Regions from separate parts of the Bradyrhizobium sp. USDA 4341 genome, predicted to be linked through region 1. Evidence: predicted binding sites of a transcription regulator. Region 1 holds the regulator's gene; each other region holds the start of a gene.
What was found. The regulator PhoB, encoded in region 1, activates phosphate uptake and scavenging genes when phosphate is short. The targets are predictions, from matches to a motif close to TGTCATNNANCTGTCAT.
Positions count from the first base shown of each region.

Region 1 (3,295 bases):
GCGCTGATCCGTCGCGACGTCGCGCTCGGCAAGCGCGTGGTCGCCGCCGACATCGAGATCGACAATCTGCAGCGCGTCATCGAAGAGCGCGCGGTGCTGACGATCGCCCGCCGCCAGCCGATGGCGATTGACCTGCGCGAAATCGTCAGCGCGATGCGCGTGGCCACCGACCTCGAGCGGATCGGCGACCTCGCCAAGAACATGGGCAAGCGCGTCGCGGCGCTGGAAAGCGATTTCCAGCCGCTAAAGCTGATCCGCGGCCTTGAGCACATGACCGACCTCGTGCTGTCGCAGGTCAAGTCGGTGCTCGACGCCTATGCCGCGCACGATCTGCCGGCGGCGATGAACGTCTGGAAGGGCGACGAGGAGGTCGATGCGATCTGCACCTCGCTGTTCCGCGAGCTGCTGACCTACATGATGGAGGATCCGCGCAACATCTCGTTCTGCATCCATCTGATGTTCTGCGCCAAGAACATCGAGCGGATCGGCGATCATGCCACCAATATCGCCGAGACCGTGTTCTATATGATCGAGGGCCAGCAGATCACCGACAAGCGCCCGAAGGGCGACATGACCAACTTTGCCACCACGGTGCCGGGTACCTAGGACATGATCCGCAGGCGCGGAGCCGGATTGTCTTCACGACAAGTCGCTTCCGCGGGGATTATGCTCAGGAAAGTAAGCGTTTCGGTTTGCGTCTGGGCAACGGATCATCACAGAGAGAGAACTTAAACCGATGAGCGCACGCATTCTGGTAGTCGAAGACGAGGAAGCGCTGACGACACTGTTGCGCTACAACCTCGATGCGGAAGGCTACGATGTCGAAACGGTCGGGCGCGGCGACGATGCCGACACCCGCCTGAAGGAGCGCGTTCCCGACCTCGTGGTACTGGACTGGATGCTGCCGGGCCTGTCCGGCATCGAGCTGTGCCGGCGCCTGCGGGCGCGGCCCGAGACCAAGCAGCTTCCGATCATCATGCTGACCGCGCGCGGCGAGGAGAGCGAGCGCGTGCGCGGGCTTGCCACCGGCGCCGACGACTACATCGTCAAGCCGTTCTCGGTGCCCGAATTGCTGGCACGGGTGAAGGGCCTGCTGCGCCGCGCGAGCCCGGAGCGGCTTGCGACCGTGCTGACCTATGGCGACATCGAGCTCGACCGCGAGAAGCGCCGCGTGGCGCGCTCGGGACGTCCGATCGATCTCGGTCCGACCGAGTATCGGCTGCTCGAATTCTTCCTCGAGCATCCCGGCCGCGTGTTCAGCCGCGAGCAACTGCTCGACAGCGTCTGGGGCCGCGACATCTATATCGATGAGCGGACCGTCGACGTGCATATCGGCCGCCTGCGCAAGCTGCTCAATCCGGGCCGCGAGCAGGATCCGATCCGCACCGTGCGCGGCGCCGGCTATGCGCTCGACGACCGCTTCGCGAAGGCCGAGCCACAGCCGTAAGGCCGTGCAGTAGTCATAGGCCGCAACACGCCGTCGTCCCGGCCTAGTGCGCAATTGCGCACGGGAGCCGGGACCCATACGCCGCGGCCGTCGCAATGGGCAAGCGGCCAGACGACTTTCTAACAACACCCATTCGTGGTTATGGGTCCCGGGTTTCGCCGGGACGACGCCGGTTTGTAGTGCGTTCTCCGCTTCAAGCACCGCCCCGGATTTCGCTTCGCTCCATCCGGGCTACGATCACACAAAAAAATCCCCGCTTTCGCGGGGATTTGTTTTTGCAGTCCAGGCTGGTTTCCCGAGTGCTACTTGATCTGTGGCTTCGCCGACGGCCGGCGGCGATCGTTGGCGGGCTGGTAGGCGACGCGTGAGTGATGCGCGCAATAGGGCAGGCCGGCGAGCGCCTTGCCGCCGCAGAAGAAGAATTCCGGGCTCGAGGGATCTCCGACCGGCCAGTGGCAGGTGGCCTCGTTGAGTTCGAGCAGCGACAGCCGCTGGCTCATCGGCACCACGTTGTCGAAGGAGATCGGATCGGGCTCCATCTCGACCTCGAAGGCGTGCGCAAGCGCGGTGTTGCCGCGCGAGACCGGGCGCGCCACCCGCATCATGTGCTGGGCTGGGCGGGCCTTGCGCTGCCGCGGCGCGGCCGTTGAGGGGGCCTTGGCGCGGCCGGAGAGGCCGAGCCGATGCACTTTGCCGATCACGGCGTTTCGCGTCACATTGCCAAGTTCCGCCGCGATCTGGCTGGCCGAGAGGCCGGATTCCCAGAGCTTCTTCAGCTGCTCGACGCGATCGTCGGACCAGGTCAATACAGTCATCGCATTCTTCCTTTCGCATGGCGCCGGCCAGTCATCGGAGCGGCGCTGCGAGCCAATCTGGACAAATATCCCTGCGGCCAGAATCCCTTAGCCCTCGCCGGGCACGGTGTTGCGCCCGAACGTTTACACGAGACACGAAGGCTACTTAGAGGGTCCAGTACTGCCGCACGAGATGTCGTACCCGACAGGCCAAACGCTACAATATGGCGTGACTCTGGCGCAAGAGTCCGCGGCCGTGCGTCCACATGTTCCCACAAAGTTAAGCATTGCTATGAGGCTTTTCCACCGCACGGGAATGCTCCGGATTGCGCCGGTTTCGCATTGCAGGAAGGCCGGCAAAGGCCGGCTCCTGGCGATTGACACTTACCGGCCGCCGCATAGAATGACCCGCACGTGCCGCCCGCAAAGGCGGCCGTTTTGTTTTCCGAAGCTGGCGGTTGCTGCGTAGGCGTCAAGGCGCGCGGCGATTGACGGCTTCAAACCGGCAGTGAACGCCATGACCAACGCCTCGTCGCATCTGCTCCCCGTCTTCGCCCGGGTCGATCTCGGCTTCGAGCGCGGCGAGGGCGCCTGGCTGATCGCAACCAATGGCGACCGCTATCTCGATTTCACCTCGGGCGTCGCGGTGAACGCGCTCGGGCATGCGCACCCGCATCTGGTCAAGGCGCTGCAGGAGCAGGCGACCAAGCTCTGGCACATGTCGAACCTGTTCAAGAGCCCGGACGGCGAGGTGCTTGCCGCGCGGCTGTGCGAGCAGAGCTTTGCCGACTTCGTGTTCTTCTGCAATTCCGGCGCGGAAGCGATGGAGGGCGTGATCAAGCTGGTCCGCCACCACCACTTCTCCAAGGGCCATCCCGAACGCTACCGGATCATCACCTTCGAAGGCGCCTTCCATGGCCGCACGCTGGGCACGCTGGCTGCGACCGGCTCGGCGAAATACCTCGAGGGCTTCGGCCCGCCGATGGACGGCTTCGACCAGGTGCCGCACGGCGACATCGAGGCGGTGAAGAAGGCGATCGGCCCGCACACCGCC
Region 1 covers NZ_JBSSGO010000002.1:6,315,527-6,318,821, forward strand. Annotated here, with positions in the region: gene phoU (phosphate signaling complex protein PhoU) at 1-606, shown strand, start outside; gene phoB (phosphate regulon transcriptional regulator PhoB) at 737-1,447, shown strand; gene ACVIGB_RS35955 (GcrA family cell cycle regulator) at 1,750-2,262, opposite strand; gene ACVIGB_RS35960 (aspartate aminotransferase family protein) at 2,759-3,295, shown strand, end outside.

Region 2 (3,295 bases), 6.3 Mb from region 1:
AGAGCCGGATATCGAGTAAAATCAGGCTTCTAGCCGGGAAGCGATTCAAGTTGAGCATTCCGAATATCATCACCCTCGGCCGCATCATCCTGGTGCCGGTGATCGTCTGGGCCATCGTATCGAGCCAGATGGAGATCGCGTTCGCGATCTTCGTGATCGCCGGCGTCTCGGACGCGGTCGACGGTTTCCTTGCCAAGCGCTTCAACATGGCGAGCGAACTCGGCGCCCTGCTCGACCCGCTCGCCGACAAGGCGCTGCTGGTGTCGATCTATGTCGCGCTCGGAATCTGGGGCGCGGTGCCGCGCTGGATCGTGATTCTCGTGGTGTCGCGCGACATCATGATCGTCTCCGCCGTGATCGTGTCATGGTTGTTCGACAAGCCGGTCGAGATGAAGCCGTTGATGGTGTCGAAGCTGAACACGGTGGCACAGGTCGCGTTCGCGGCCCTGGTGCTCGCCTCGCTCGGTTTCGGGTTTCAGCCGCACCCCTACGACCTGATCCTGATGGGTCTGGTCACGATCTTTACTTTGGGTTCGGTGTCCCTCTATCTCGTGGAGTGGGTGCGGCACATGAGCACGATCGAGGCTCGGTAGCGCACGATCCCGAAAAGTGGAAACCGGTTTTCCAGCGACAAACGCGAAGCGTTGGCGCATGCTAAAATGAAGTGGTTTGGAGACTTGCGTGGCCGGTAGCGTTCAACCTCGTCAATTGGCCTTGGCCCTGCCGCACGAGGAGAAACTGACCCGCGACGATTTCCTCGAGGGGCCCGCCAATGAGGCTGCGCTGGCGCTGATCGACGGCTGGCCCGACTGGCCGAACCGAATCATGCTGCTGGTGGGGTCCGAAGGCTCCGGCAAAAGCCACCTCGCCGCGATCTGGGCCGAGATCGCCGGCGCGCGCTCGACCGCGGCGCATGCGCTGACCGCCGACACGGTGCCGATGGCGCTCGCGACCGGCGCGCTGGTGGTCGAGGACCTGAGACCGTCGGATTTCGACGAGCGCGCGATGTTCCATCTGATGAATCTCGCACGCCAGGACGATGCCTTCGTCCTGATCACGGCGCGCGTGCCGCCGTCGGCGTTCGAGATCGAGCTGCGCGATCTGCGCTCGCGGCTCCGCGCGGTGCCGACGGTGACGCTGCTGCCGCCCGACGACCACCTGTTCCGTGGCCTGATCGTCAAATTCTGCGCCGACCGCCAGATGAGCGTGGACGAGCCGCTCGTCAGCTACCTGACCAACCGGATCGAGCGGTCTTATACCGCCGTCCGCCAGGCGGTCGAGCTGCTCGACACCGAGGCGCTGCGGCTGGGCCGGCCGGTGACCCGGGCGTTGGCGGCGGAGCTGCTGCGCGATGCCTGACCGTCCCCGCGGCTTGACGGCGCAGGCAGGCGGAACATCAATGTCATCGAAACGTCATCGCAATATCACATGTTCTGTGCGGCCCTCGGCTAGACCGCTCCGGCCCCCTGCCCCGAATTGGACCAGCACTTGATGGACTCGGCACAAGCACCTGAAATCAAAGAGAAAGAGGCGGAGCTTCCGTCCGTTCCCGCGGTCGCGACCAGCCCCGAGAGATTCATCAACCGGGAGCTGTCCTGGCTGCACTTCAACCGCCGGGTGCTCGAGGAAGCGGTCAATCTCGGCCATCCCCTGCTGGAGCGGGTCCGCTTCCTGTCGATTTCGGCGAATAACCTCGACGAGTTCTTCATGGTCCGCGTCGCCGGCATCAAGGCCCAGGTCCGCGAGGGTATTGCCGAGCGCAGCCCGGACGGCCTGCTGCCGGCCGAGCAGCTGGTGATGATCAACAAGACCGTGTCGCAGCTCGCCTCCGACCAGCAGGCGATCTGGAGCGACCTGCGCGAGCTCCTGTCCAAGGTCGGCATCCAGCTGGTCGACGGGCGCGACGTCACCAAATCCGAACGCACCTGGATCGAGGATCACTTCCTCCACAACATCTTCCCGCTGCTGACCCCGCTGGCGATCGACCCGGCGCATCCGTTCCCGTTCATCCCGAACCTCGGCTTCACGGTCGCGTTGCAATTGTCGCGGATCGCCGACGGCAAAGCGATGAACGCGCTGATCCGCATGCCCGGCAAGATCGACCGCTTCATCCGCATTCCCTCGACCAAGGAAGGCGCGCCGGCTCGCCTGATCACGCTCGAGCAGGCCACCGGTCTGTTCATCGGCCGCCTGTTCCCCGGCTACACCGTCAAGGGCCAGGGCGCGTTCCGCATCATCAGGGACTCCGAACTCGAAATCGAGGAAGAGGCCGAAGACCTCGTTCGCCTGTTCGAGACCGCGCTCAAGCGCCGCCGGCGCGGATCGGTGATCCGGCTCGAGATCGAGGCCACGATGCCCGAAGAGCTGCGCGTCTTCGTGCAGCACGCATTGTCGGCCGCGGACGATGAAGTGATCCTGGTCGACGGCGTGCTCGCGATGAACGAGCTGTCGCAGCTCACCCGCCTCAATCGCCCTGACCTCGAATTCCCGCCCTACGTGCCGCGCCATCCCGAGCGCGTGCGCGACCATGGCGGCGATATCTTCGCCGCGATCAGGCAGAAGGATCTGGTGGTCCATCACCCCTACGAATCCTTCGACGTCGTCGTCCAGTTCCTGCAGCAGGCGGCGCGCGATCCCGACGTGGTCGCGATCAAGCAGACGCTCTATCGCACCTCGAACAACTCGCCGATCGTGCGCGCGCTGGCGGATGCCGCCGAAGCCGGCAAGTCGGTGACCGCGCTGATCGAATTGAAGGCGCGCTTCGACGAGGAGGCCAATATCCGCTGGGCGCGCGACCTCGAACGCGCCGGCGTGCAGGTCGTCTACGGCTTCATTGAGTTGAAGACGCACGCCAAGCTGTCGATGGTGGTGCGCCGCGAGGGCGGCAATCTCACGACCTATGTGCACACCGGCACCGGCAACTATCATCCGGTCACCGCCCGCATCTACACCGACGTCTCCTACTTTACGTCGGACCCGATCATCGGCCGCGACGTCGCGCGGGTGTTCAACTACATCACCGGTTATGCCGAGCCGAGCGACATCGAGAAGATGGCGGTGTCGCCGCTGACATTGCGCAAGCGGATCATCGAGCACATCCACGGCGAGATCGCCCACGTCAAGCATGGCCGGCACGGCGCGATCTGGATGAAGATGAACGCGCTCGTCGATCCCGACATCATCGACGCGCTGTACGAGGCCTCGCAGGCCGGCGTCTCGATCGAGCTCGTGGTGCGCGGCATCTGCTGCTTGCGGCCGGGGCTGCCCGGATTGTCGGAGAACATCCGCGTCAAAT
Region 2 covers NZ_JBSSGO010000002.1:62,620-65,914, reverse strand. Annotated here, with positions in the region: gene ACVIGB_RS05995 (CDP-alcohol phosphatidyltransferase family protein) at 51-593, shown strand; gene ACVIGB_RS05990 (chromosomal replication initiator DnaA) at 682-1,359, shown strand; gene ACVIGB_RS05985 (RNA degradosome polyphosphate kinase) at 1,492-3,295, shown strand, end outside.
Region 2: ACVIGB_RS05985 (RNA degradosome polyphosphate kinase) is a predicted target of PhoB. The motif match lies at 1,401-1,417, and genes of this name have one in related genera.

Region 3 (3,295 bases), 680 kb from region 1:
CTGGTGTTCGCGGGCCTCACCGCCTGGGATACCCAGCGGCTGAAGAACGACTACATCTACGGCTACGCCTCACAGGGTGGCGTGATGGCAGAGCGTGCGGCAATCACTGGTGCGCTGTCGCTCTACCTGAACTTCATCAACCTGTTCACGCTGCTCCTGCAGCTGCTCGGCCAGCGCGACTAAGCGCCTCGAGCCAGCCGATCGATCCAATCCAAGCCCCGGCCTTGCGGCCGGGGCTTTTCTTTTGCGCGGGGCAAAATACTGTCGTGCCCATGTCCAATCGCGCGGGATCCAATCCGGAAATCAGGCCGACCGCCGAGGCGGACCTGCCCTCGATCACCGCGATCTACGCGCACGCGGTGCGCTTCGGCACTGCGACCTTCGAGCTGATCCCGCCCGACCTTGCCGAGATGACCCGCCGCTATAGCGTGCTGATCGATGGCGGCTTCCCTTATTTCGTTGCCGTGCTCGACGGCCGCGTCGCCCGCTACGCCTATGCCGGCCCCTACCGGCCACGGCCGGCCTATCGCTTCACCGTCGAGAATTCCGTCTATCTGGACCCCGCGGTCCACCGCCGCGGCATCGGCCTCCGGCTGATGGAGCGCCTGATCGCCGAATGCGACGCGCGCGGCTTCCGGCAGATGATCGCGGTGATCGGGGACTCCGCCAACGCCGGCTCGATCGGGCTGCACCGCCGCTGCGGATTTCAGATGATCGGGACGCACCCGAATGTCGGCCTGAAATTCGGCCGCTGGCTCGATACCGTGATGATGCAGCGCGCGCTCGGCGAAGGCGCGGCGACGGTGCCGGCCGATTAGATGGATTGGATATCCGATCCGTAGCCCGGATGAGCGAAGCGATATCCGGGGAAGCCGCGTTCGCGCGGCGAGATCGCACCCGGATGTCGCTTCGCTCATCCGGGCTACGAAGCGCCGAGTTATCCTGCTACACCAGCGACAGCTTGCGATCGATCACGAACAGCACCCGTTCGAGTTCGTGGCCGCGGCGCAGGATCAGGCCGGTCGCCGAAATCACGCTGTACATGCCCTGCTTGCGCGCCAGCCGGGGATCCTTCTCGATCCGGTAGATCGGCATTTCGGATGCGCGCCGGAACACCGAGAACACGGCACGGTCCTTCAGGAAATCGATCGCATAGTCGCGCCACTCGCCATCGGCGACCATGCGGCCGTAGAGATTGAGAATGCGGTTGAGCTCAAGTCGATTGAATGTCACGCGGTTGGGCTGAGGGGTCGCGGCGGCGGGACGCGCCGCGGCACGATTCCCACTCGGATCACTATCCTCCGAGATCAAACTCATCGAGCGCCTCCTGTCATCCCGGTGACGATCGGGTGCCGAAGGCCGGTGCCCCCACTTCGGGATCGTCACGAGAGTGACATGATTGCGCTAAGCGACGGAGCCTGCAAGGGGCCATTCGAAATGCAACCAGCCCTTAACCACGGCCAGGCGCGACGGATTGTCCGGAAAACCGAAGAGTCACGGGAACGTTAGAGGAATCATATTGCTGCCCCACTTCCGCCCATCGCCCGCCCCGCTGCCCTGCGAAAAGATAATCCTGCGTTGGCCCGGTCCTTTCGGTTCCGGATTCCTCAGCCCCCAGCCCCCCGGGGCCGTCGGGATCGGGCCTGTTCGCAGGGGAGTCAAATCCCAACACACTGGGCCAACGAAAGTTGGTCCTTTTTGTTTTTGGGGCCCTGCTCGAATACGCGCGATCAAGACGCGCAAAGCCTCGGCGCTTCCCTCTCAGCAAATCACTGGATGCACGCTTGCCGCCGCGCGGAGCCGCACGACAACATGCGTGCGGCCCAACGACGCGATTGACAGAAGCCAGCACCGCGCAGCGTTAGAGCGTTTTCGAGCGAAGTGGACACCGGTTCGCGTGAAGAAAACGCGTCAAACAAGAATCTAGAGCTTCGGTTCTGATCAATCAGAACCGAAAGGCTCTAGTGAAGCGAGGTGAATGCGGCGCCCAGCATCGGGCCCGGCTTGTCGCGATTGCCGTCCTGGACGTACACGGCCGCGGCATCGACGCCATCGCGCGTGATGTTCTCCAGCGGCACGGTCCAGCTCCCGGACGAGCCGTTCCAGTCACCGACCTTCAGCAGATTGCGCACCACGTTGTGGTAGGTGATCTCGCGGCCGCGGTTCTCGCCGCGCGCGATCGAGATCGGCACCGACTTCGAGATCGAGCAGATCCAGACTTCGCCGCGCGACACCGCGGGCGATTTCGATGCGGCCACCGACACGTTGATCTGCTTGCCGGTCAGCGTCATCGTCACCGGCACCGACATCACGCTGCCGCTCTTCTCGGTGTCCTTGATAGCGTCCTCGATGCTGGCGCGGTCGCTGCCGATCACATGGGCCGAGCCGTTGATCACGGCTTGCGGCGTGTAGACGTCGCGGTCGCCGCGCATGTGCGAATAGGCTTTCTGGCGCGCGCTGAAACGTGAATCGGCCAGCGTGTCCTTCCAGCCGAGATAGTCCCAATAGTCGATCGGCATGCTCAGCGCGATGACGTTGGGGTCCTTCGCGAGATCACCGATGATCTTGTCCGCGGGCGGACAGGACGAGCATCCCTGCGAGGTGAAGAGTTCGACGACAGCACGCGGATCGGCGTGAGCGGGGCGGATGATTGCGACGATCGCGCAGAAACCGAGGGCGCTGGACCATCGCGAGATAGAATTATAGGCCATCATCGCTGTCATACTGCGAACCAGTCGTGATGATTTCTATCCGTAATTGTACGGAGCATGAAGTTGTCCCTTGAACTTGCGTGCCCCAGAACGCCAGAAGGCGGCCTTGTCATAGGCCGCCTTCTTTTTAGCCGCTACTCACTAAGCAGTGAGGCACTGATCACAAATCCGCGCTAGGCCGCGAGCTTGCGCAGCACGTAATGCAGGATGCCGCCGTTGCGATAGTAGTCGAGCTCGTCCAGCGTATCGATGCGGCAGAGCAGCGGGACGTCCCGCTTGCCGCCGTCGGCGGAGACGATTTCGGCCGTCAGCGTCTGGCGCGGCTTCAAATCGCCCTGCAGCCCGCGGATCGTGACCTTCTCGTCGCCCTTGAGGCCGAGCGAGGACCACGACGTGCCGTCGTGGAAGATGAGCGGAAGCACACCCATGCCGACCAGGTTGGAGCGATGGATGCGCTCGAAGCTCTGGCAGATCACCGCGCGCACGCCGAGCAGGCGAGTGCCCTTCGCGGCCCAGTCGCGCGACGAGCCGTTGCCGTATTCGGCGCCGGCGAATACCACCAGCGGCACGTTCTCCTGCTGGTA
Region 3 covers NZ_JBSSGO010000002.1:5,640,284-5,643,578, reverse strand. Annotated here, with positions in the region: gene ACVIGB_RS32935 (Bax inhibitor-1/YccA family protein) at 1-183, shown strand, start outside; gene ACVIGB_RS32930 (N-acetyltransferase family protein) at 273-818, shown strand; gene ACVIGB_RS32925 (DUF2794 domain-containing protein) at 946-1,317, opposite strand; gene ACVIGB_RS32920 (DUF1223 domain-containing protein) at 1,962-2,723, opposite strand; gene acnA (aconitate hydratase AcnA) at 2,885-3,295, opposite strand, start outside.
Region 3: ACVIGB_RS32925 (DUF2794 domain-containing protein) is a predicted target of PhoB. The motif match lies at 1,381-1,397, and genes of this name have one in related genera.

Region 4 (3,295 bases), 500 kb from region 1:
GCGTCTGGCTGACGAGGAAGAGAAACTGCTTTTCCGAGACCGGGACGAGCTCGACATCCGTGAGCGCCGTGGCGGTCGCGCTCCTTGGCTCGTTGTCGATCAACGCCATTTCGCCAAAGATCGTGTCGGCCGGCAGGTCCGCCATGGTCTTGTTGCCGACCTGAATGCGCACATAGCCGCTCTTGATCACGAACAGCTCGTTGGCCTCCTCACCCTCGCGAAAAATAATGCCACCGGCTCGGACCAGGCGCGTTTCGATATCGTTGCCCGTCAGAAGGCTGAAGCTTGCATCTGCCACTCGAAATTCCTTTCCCCGAACCCGGATGCAGATCTCTTGCATCCGGTTGTCTTGCTACTTCGGCTAGAACAAATGCGCGAAAACAAAGTAGAGAATGCCTGAGATCAGCATCGCCACCGGCAGGGTCAGAACCCAGGCCATAGCAATGTTGCGGATTGTCGACCATTGCAGGCCGGACCCGTTTGCGGTCATGGTGCCTGCGATGCCGGACGATAGCACGTGCGTCGTCGACACCGGCAGGCCGTATCCGTCCGCCGCGGCGATGGTCGCCGCCGCCGTGATCTCGGCGCAGGCACCCTGCGCGTAGGTCAGATGGGTCTTGCCGATCTTCTCACCCACCGTCACGACGATCCGCTTCCAGCCAACCATCGTGCCGAGGCCGAGCGCGATCGCGACCGCAATCTTCACCCAGGACGGAATGAATTTGGTCGCGGCATCCAGCGAGCCCTTGTAGCGATTGAGCGTCGCGACATCGGCATCGTTCAGCCCGCTGTCGCTGCTCTTCATCAGCGAGCGCAGCGCCTCCGATACCAGATACATGTCGTTACGCGTGTTGCCGACGGTCTCGGCCGGAAATTTCGCCAGCGAACCGTACTGAATGACCTGGTCGCTGATTTCGCCGACGAGAACGGCGAGCGACGGATAGGTATCGTCGGTGAGTTGCCGAAGGGCGATGTAGTTCGTCACCGCCGGACGCGGATTGCCCGTCACCTTGCGATCGGCTCCCTTATCCTCGATCACCTTGCTCGCCGCCGCCGAATTCGCGGTGAATGCCGCGATCTGACTTGCAGGCATCGCGCGGTTGAGTGCGTAAGCGGTTGGGACCACGCCAATCAAGATGAGCATGATGAGACCCATGCCTTTTTGCCCGTCGTTCGATCCGTGAAAGAAGCTGACCAGGGTACAGGTCAGGATCAGGATGCCGCGGATCCACCACGGCGGCGGCTGATCGCCTTTCGGCTCGCCGAACAGCGCCGGCGTTGCGCGCAACAGCGCGGTTTTCAGCCCGTAGAGCAGGATGGCAGCGAGCGCAAATCCGAACAGCGGCGACAGCAGCAGCGCCTTGCCGGTGTTGACGGCCTGCGACCAGTCCACGCCGGACGTCCCTTCCCTTCCGTGCATCAGGGCATTCGCGATACCCACGCCCATGATCGATCCGATCAGGGTGTGCGAACTCGAGGCAGGCAAACCAAAATACCAGGTACCCACGTTCCAGATGATGGCGGCGATCAGCAGCGCAAACACCATCGCGAAGCCGGCGCTGCTGCCGACCTGAAGGATCAGTTCGACCGGCAACAGCGAGACGATGCCGAAGGCAACCGCACCACTGGAGAGCAGGACACCGATCAGATTGAAGAGCCCCGACCAGACCACGGCAATGTGGGCCGGCATCGAGCGCGTGTAGATCACGGTCGCGACGGCGTTCGCCGTGTCGTGAAAGCCGTTGACGAATTCGAATCCGAGCGAGATCAGCAGCGCCACGAACAGCAGCAGGAACGCGAGATACGAGGTCTTGCCGGCGCCGGTGGCGCCAACGTCTGCGTAGATGCTGTAGGCCACGAACAGCAGCGCGGCGCCGATCACGCCGAGATAGATGATGCCGGTGAGAGGATGAAAACCTTTCCTTCCTCGAGATCGGGCCCGCCGCTACGCGCAGGCTCGATCGAACCAGGTAACGCTACATCGCTCATGGATCGCCCTCACAGCCGCGGGAGGACAAAAGCGGCCATGTGACATTTGGACTACGCTGACATGACGTCCATATGACAGTTCCATGAAAGGCAATGCGGCCGGCTTGCGGCCGGCGCCTAATCCATTGACAAGACTACCATAGTAGCGCGCCCCGTCGCTCGCCGTGCGTTAGACACGGCTTCCTGTCCGGCTGCGATGCGCTGATTGCGTCGACCGGCCAGATATCGCCGATCACGTCGAAGCTGACGATTTCTGCTTTTCGGCAGGCAACCCGTAGTGCCCTAATGCTGGGATGCGGGCGTCGCCGGCACGTGCTGCTCTTCGGCATATTTGTGCGCCAGCCAGGACGTGATCACGCCTGGGATGAAGCCGACCAGCCCGTAGAGGATGAACTGCACGGCGCCGCTTTCGGAGCCGTGCGAGGCGTAGGTCAGCGCCGCGCCGACGAACGCCACGAGACCTACGATCAGCATCCGTACCGTCGGCGTGATCCGCCGCATGTGCATCAGGATGTCGTCGACCGCGCCGAACATCAGCGACGGCACGATGCCGAACAGATAATTGTATTGCAGCGACTTCACGAACACGACGAGGAGCTTCGTCACCTCGCCGCCATTGGTCTCGGTCCAGTAGCCGGACTGATAGGTGGTCATGAGCAGCAGCAGGAAACCGCCGATGAACGGCCCGATGGCTGCGAAGATCAGATAGCGTTTCATGGCGTGCCCCTGCCCGACATCAGGCGAGTGTAACGCAGTCACGCGACGGTTCTAGGGAAAATCGAAAGCGCCCGGTAATGTTCCGGGATCATCGCGTCGATGCGCTGCAACAGCCGGACTTCGCTGCGATACGGAATCGCCCGGACTCAGCCGGGCGATGAGATCGTGAGTACCGAGGTGAGCGCTGAAGCTGTTACTCACCCCACGCGGCGAACGCGTCGTTGAAGGCGCGCTCGCCGGGGGCGCCCTTTTCGATCGCGATGATGGCGCGCCGCTGGTTGGTGTAGACCAGCGGCACGTCGAACCAGGAGCGCTCCTTCAAGAGCTGCAAATTGCGCGAGCGGTCGGCGTCGACGTTGGAGAGGCCGACGAGGAAGAAGCCGTCGGTGACCTTGACCGCGAGCCCGGCCAGCGGCGTGCCGCGCGCCTGCTCGTTGGACTTCATCAGGATGCCGGGCACGTTGCCGACGCCGCCATTGGCGAAGTCCTGCGGCAGGATGAAGGTCAATTCCGCGGTATGGCTCGCCGGCAGCGATGAATCGGTGTTGCGGCGGAACGACATCGTCATCTTGAACTTGCGATCGGGGAT
Region 4 covers NZ_JBSSGO010000002.1:6,810,792-6,814,086, reverse strand. Annotated here, with positions in the region: gene ACVIGB_RS38230 (Crp/Fnr family transcriptional regulator) at 1-298, opposite strand, end outside; gene ACVIGB_RS38225 (inorganic phosphate transporter) at 362-1,882, opposite strand; gene ACVIGB_RS38220 (DUF5413 family protein) at 2,272-2,706, opposite strand; gene ACVIGB_RS38215 (hypothetical protein) at 2,900-3,295, opposite strand, start outside.
Region 4: ACVIGB_RS38225 (inorganic phosphate transporter) is a predicted target of PhoB. The motif match lies at 2,062-2,078, and genes of this name have one in related genera.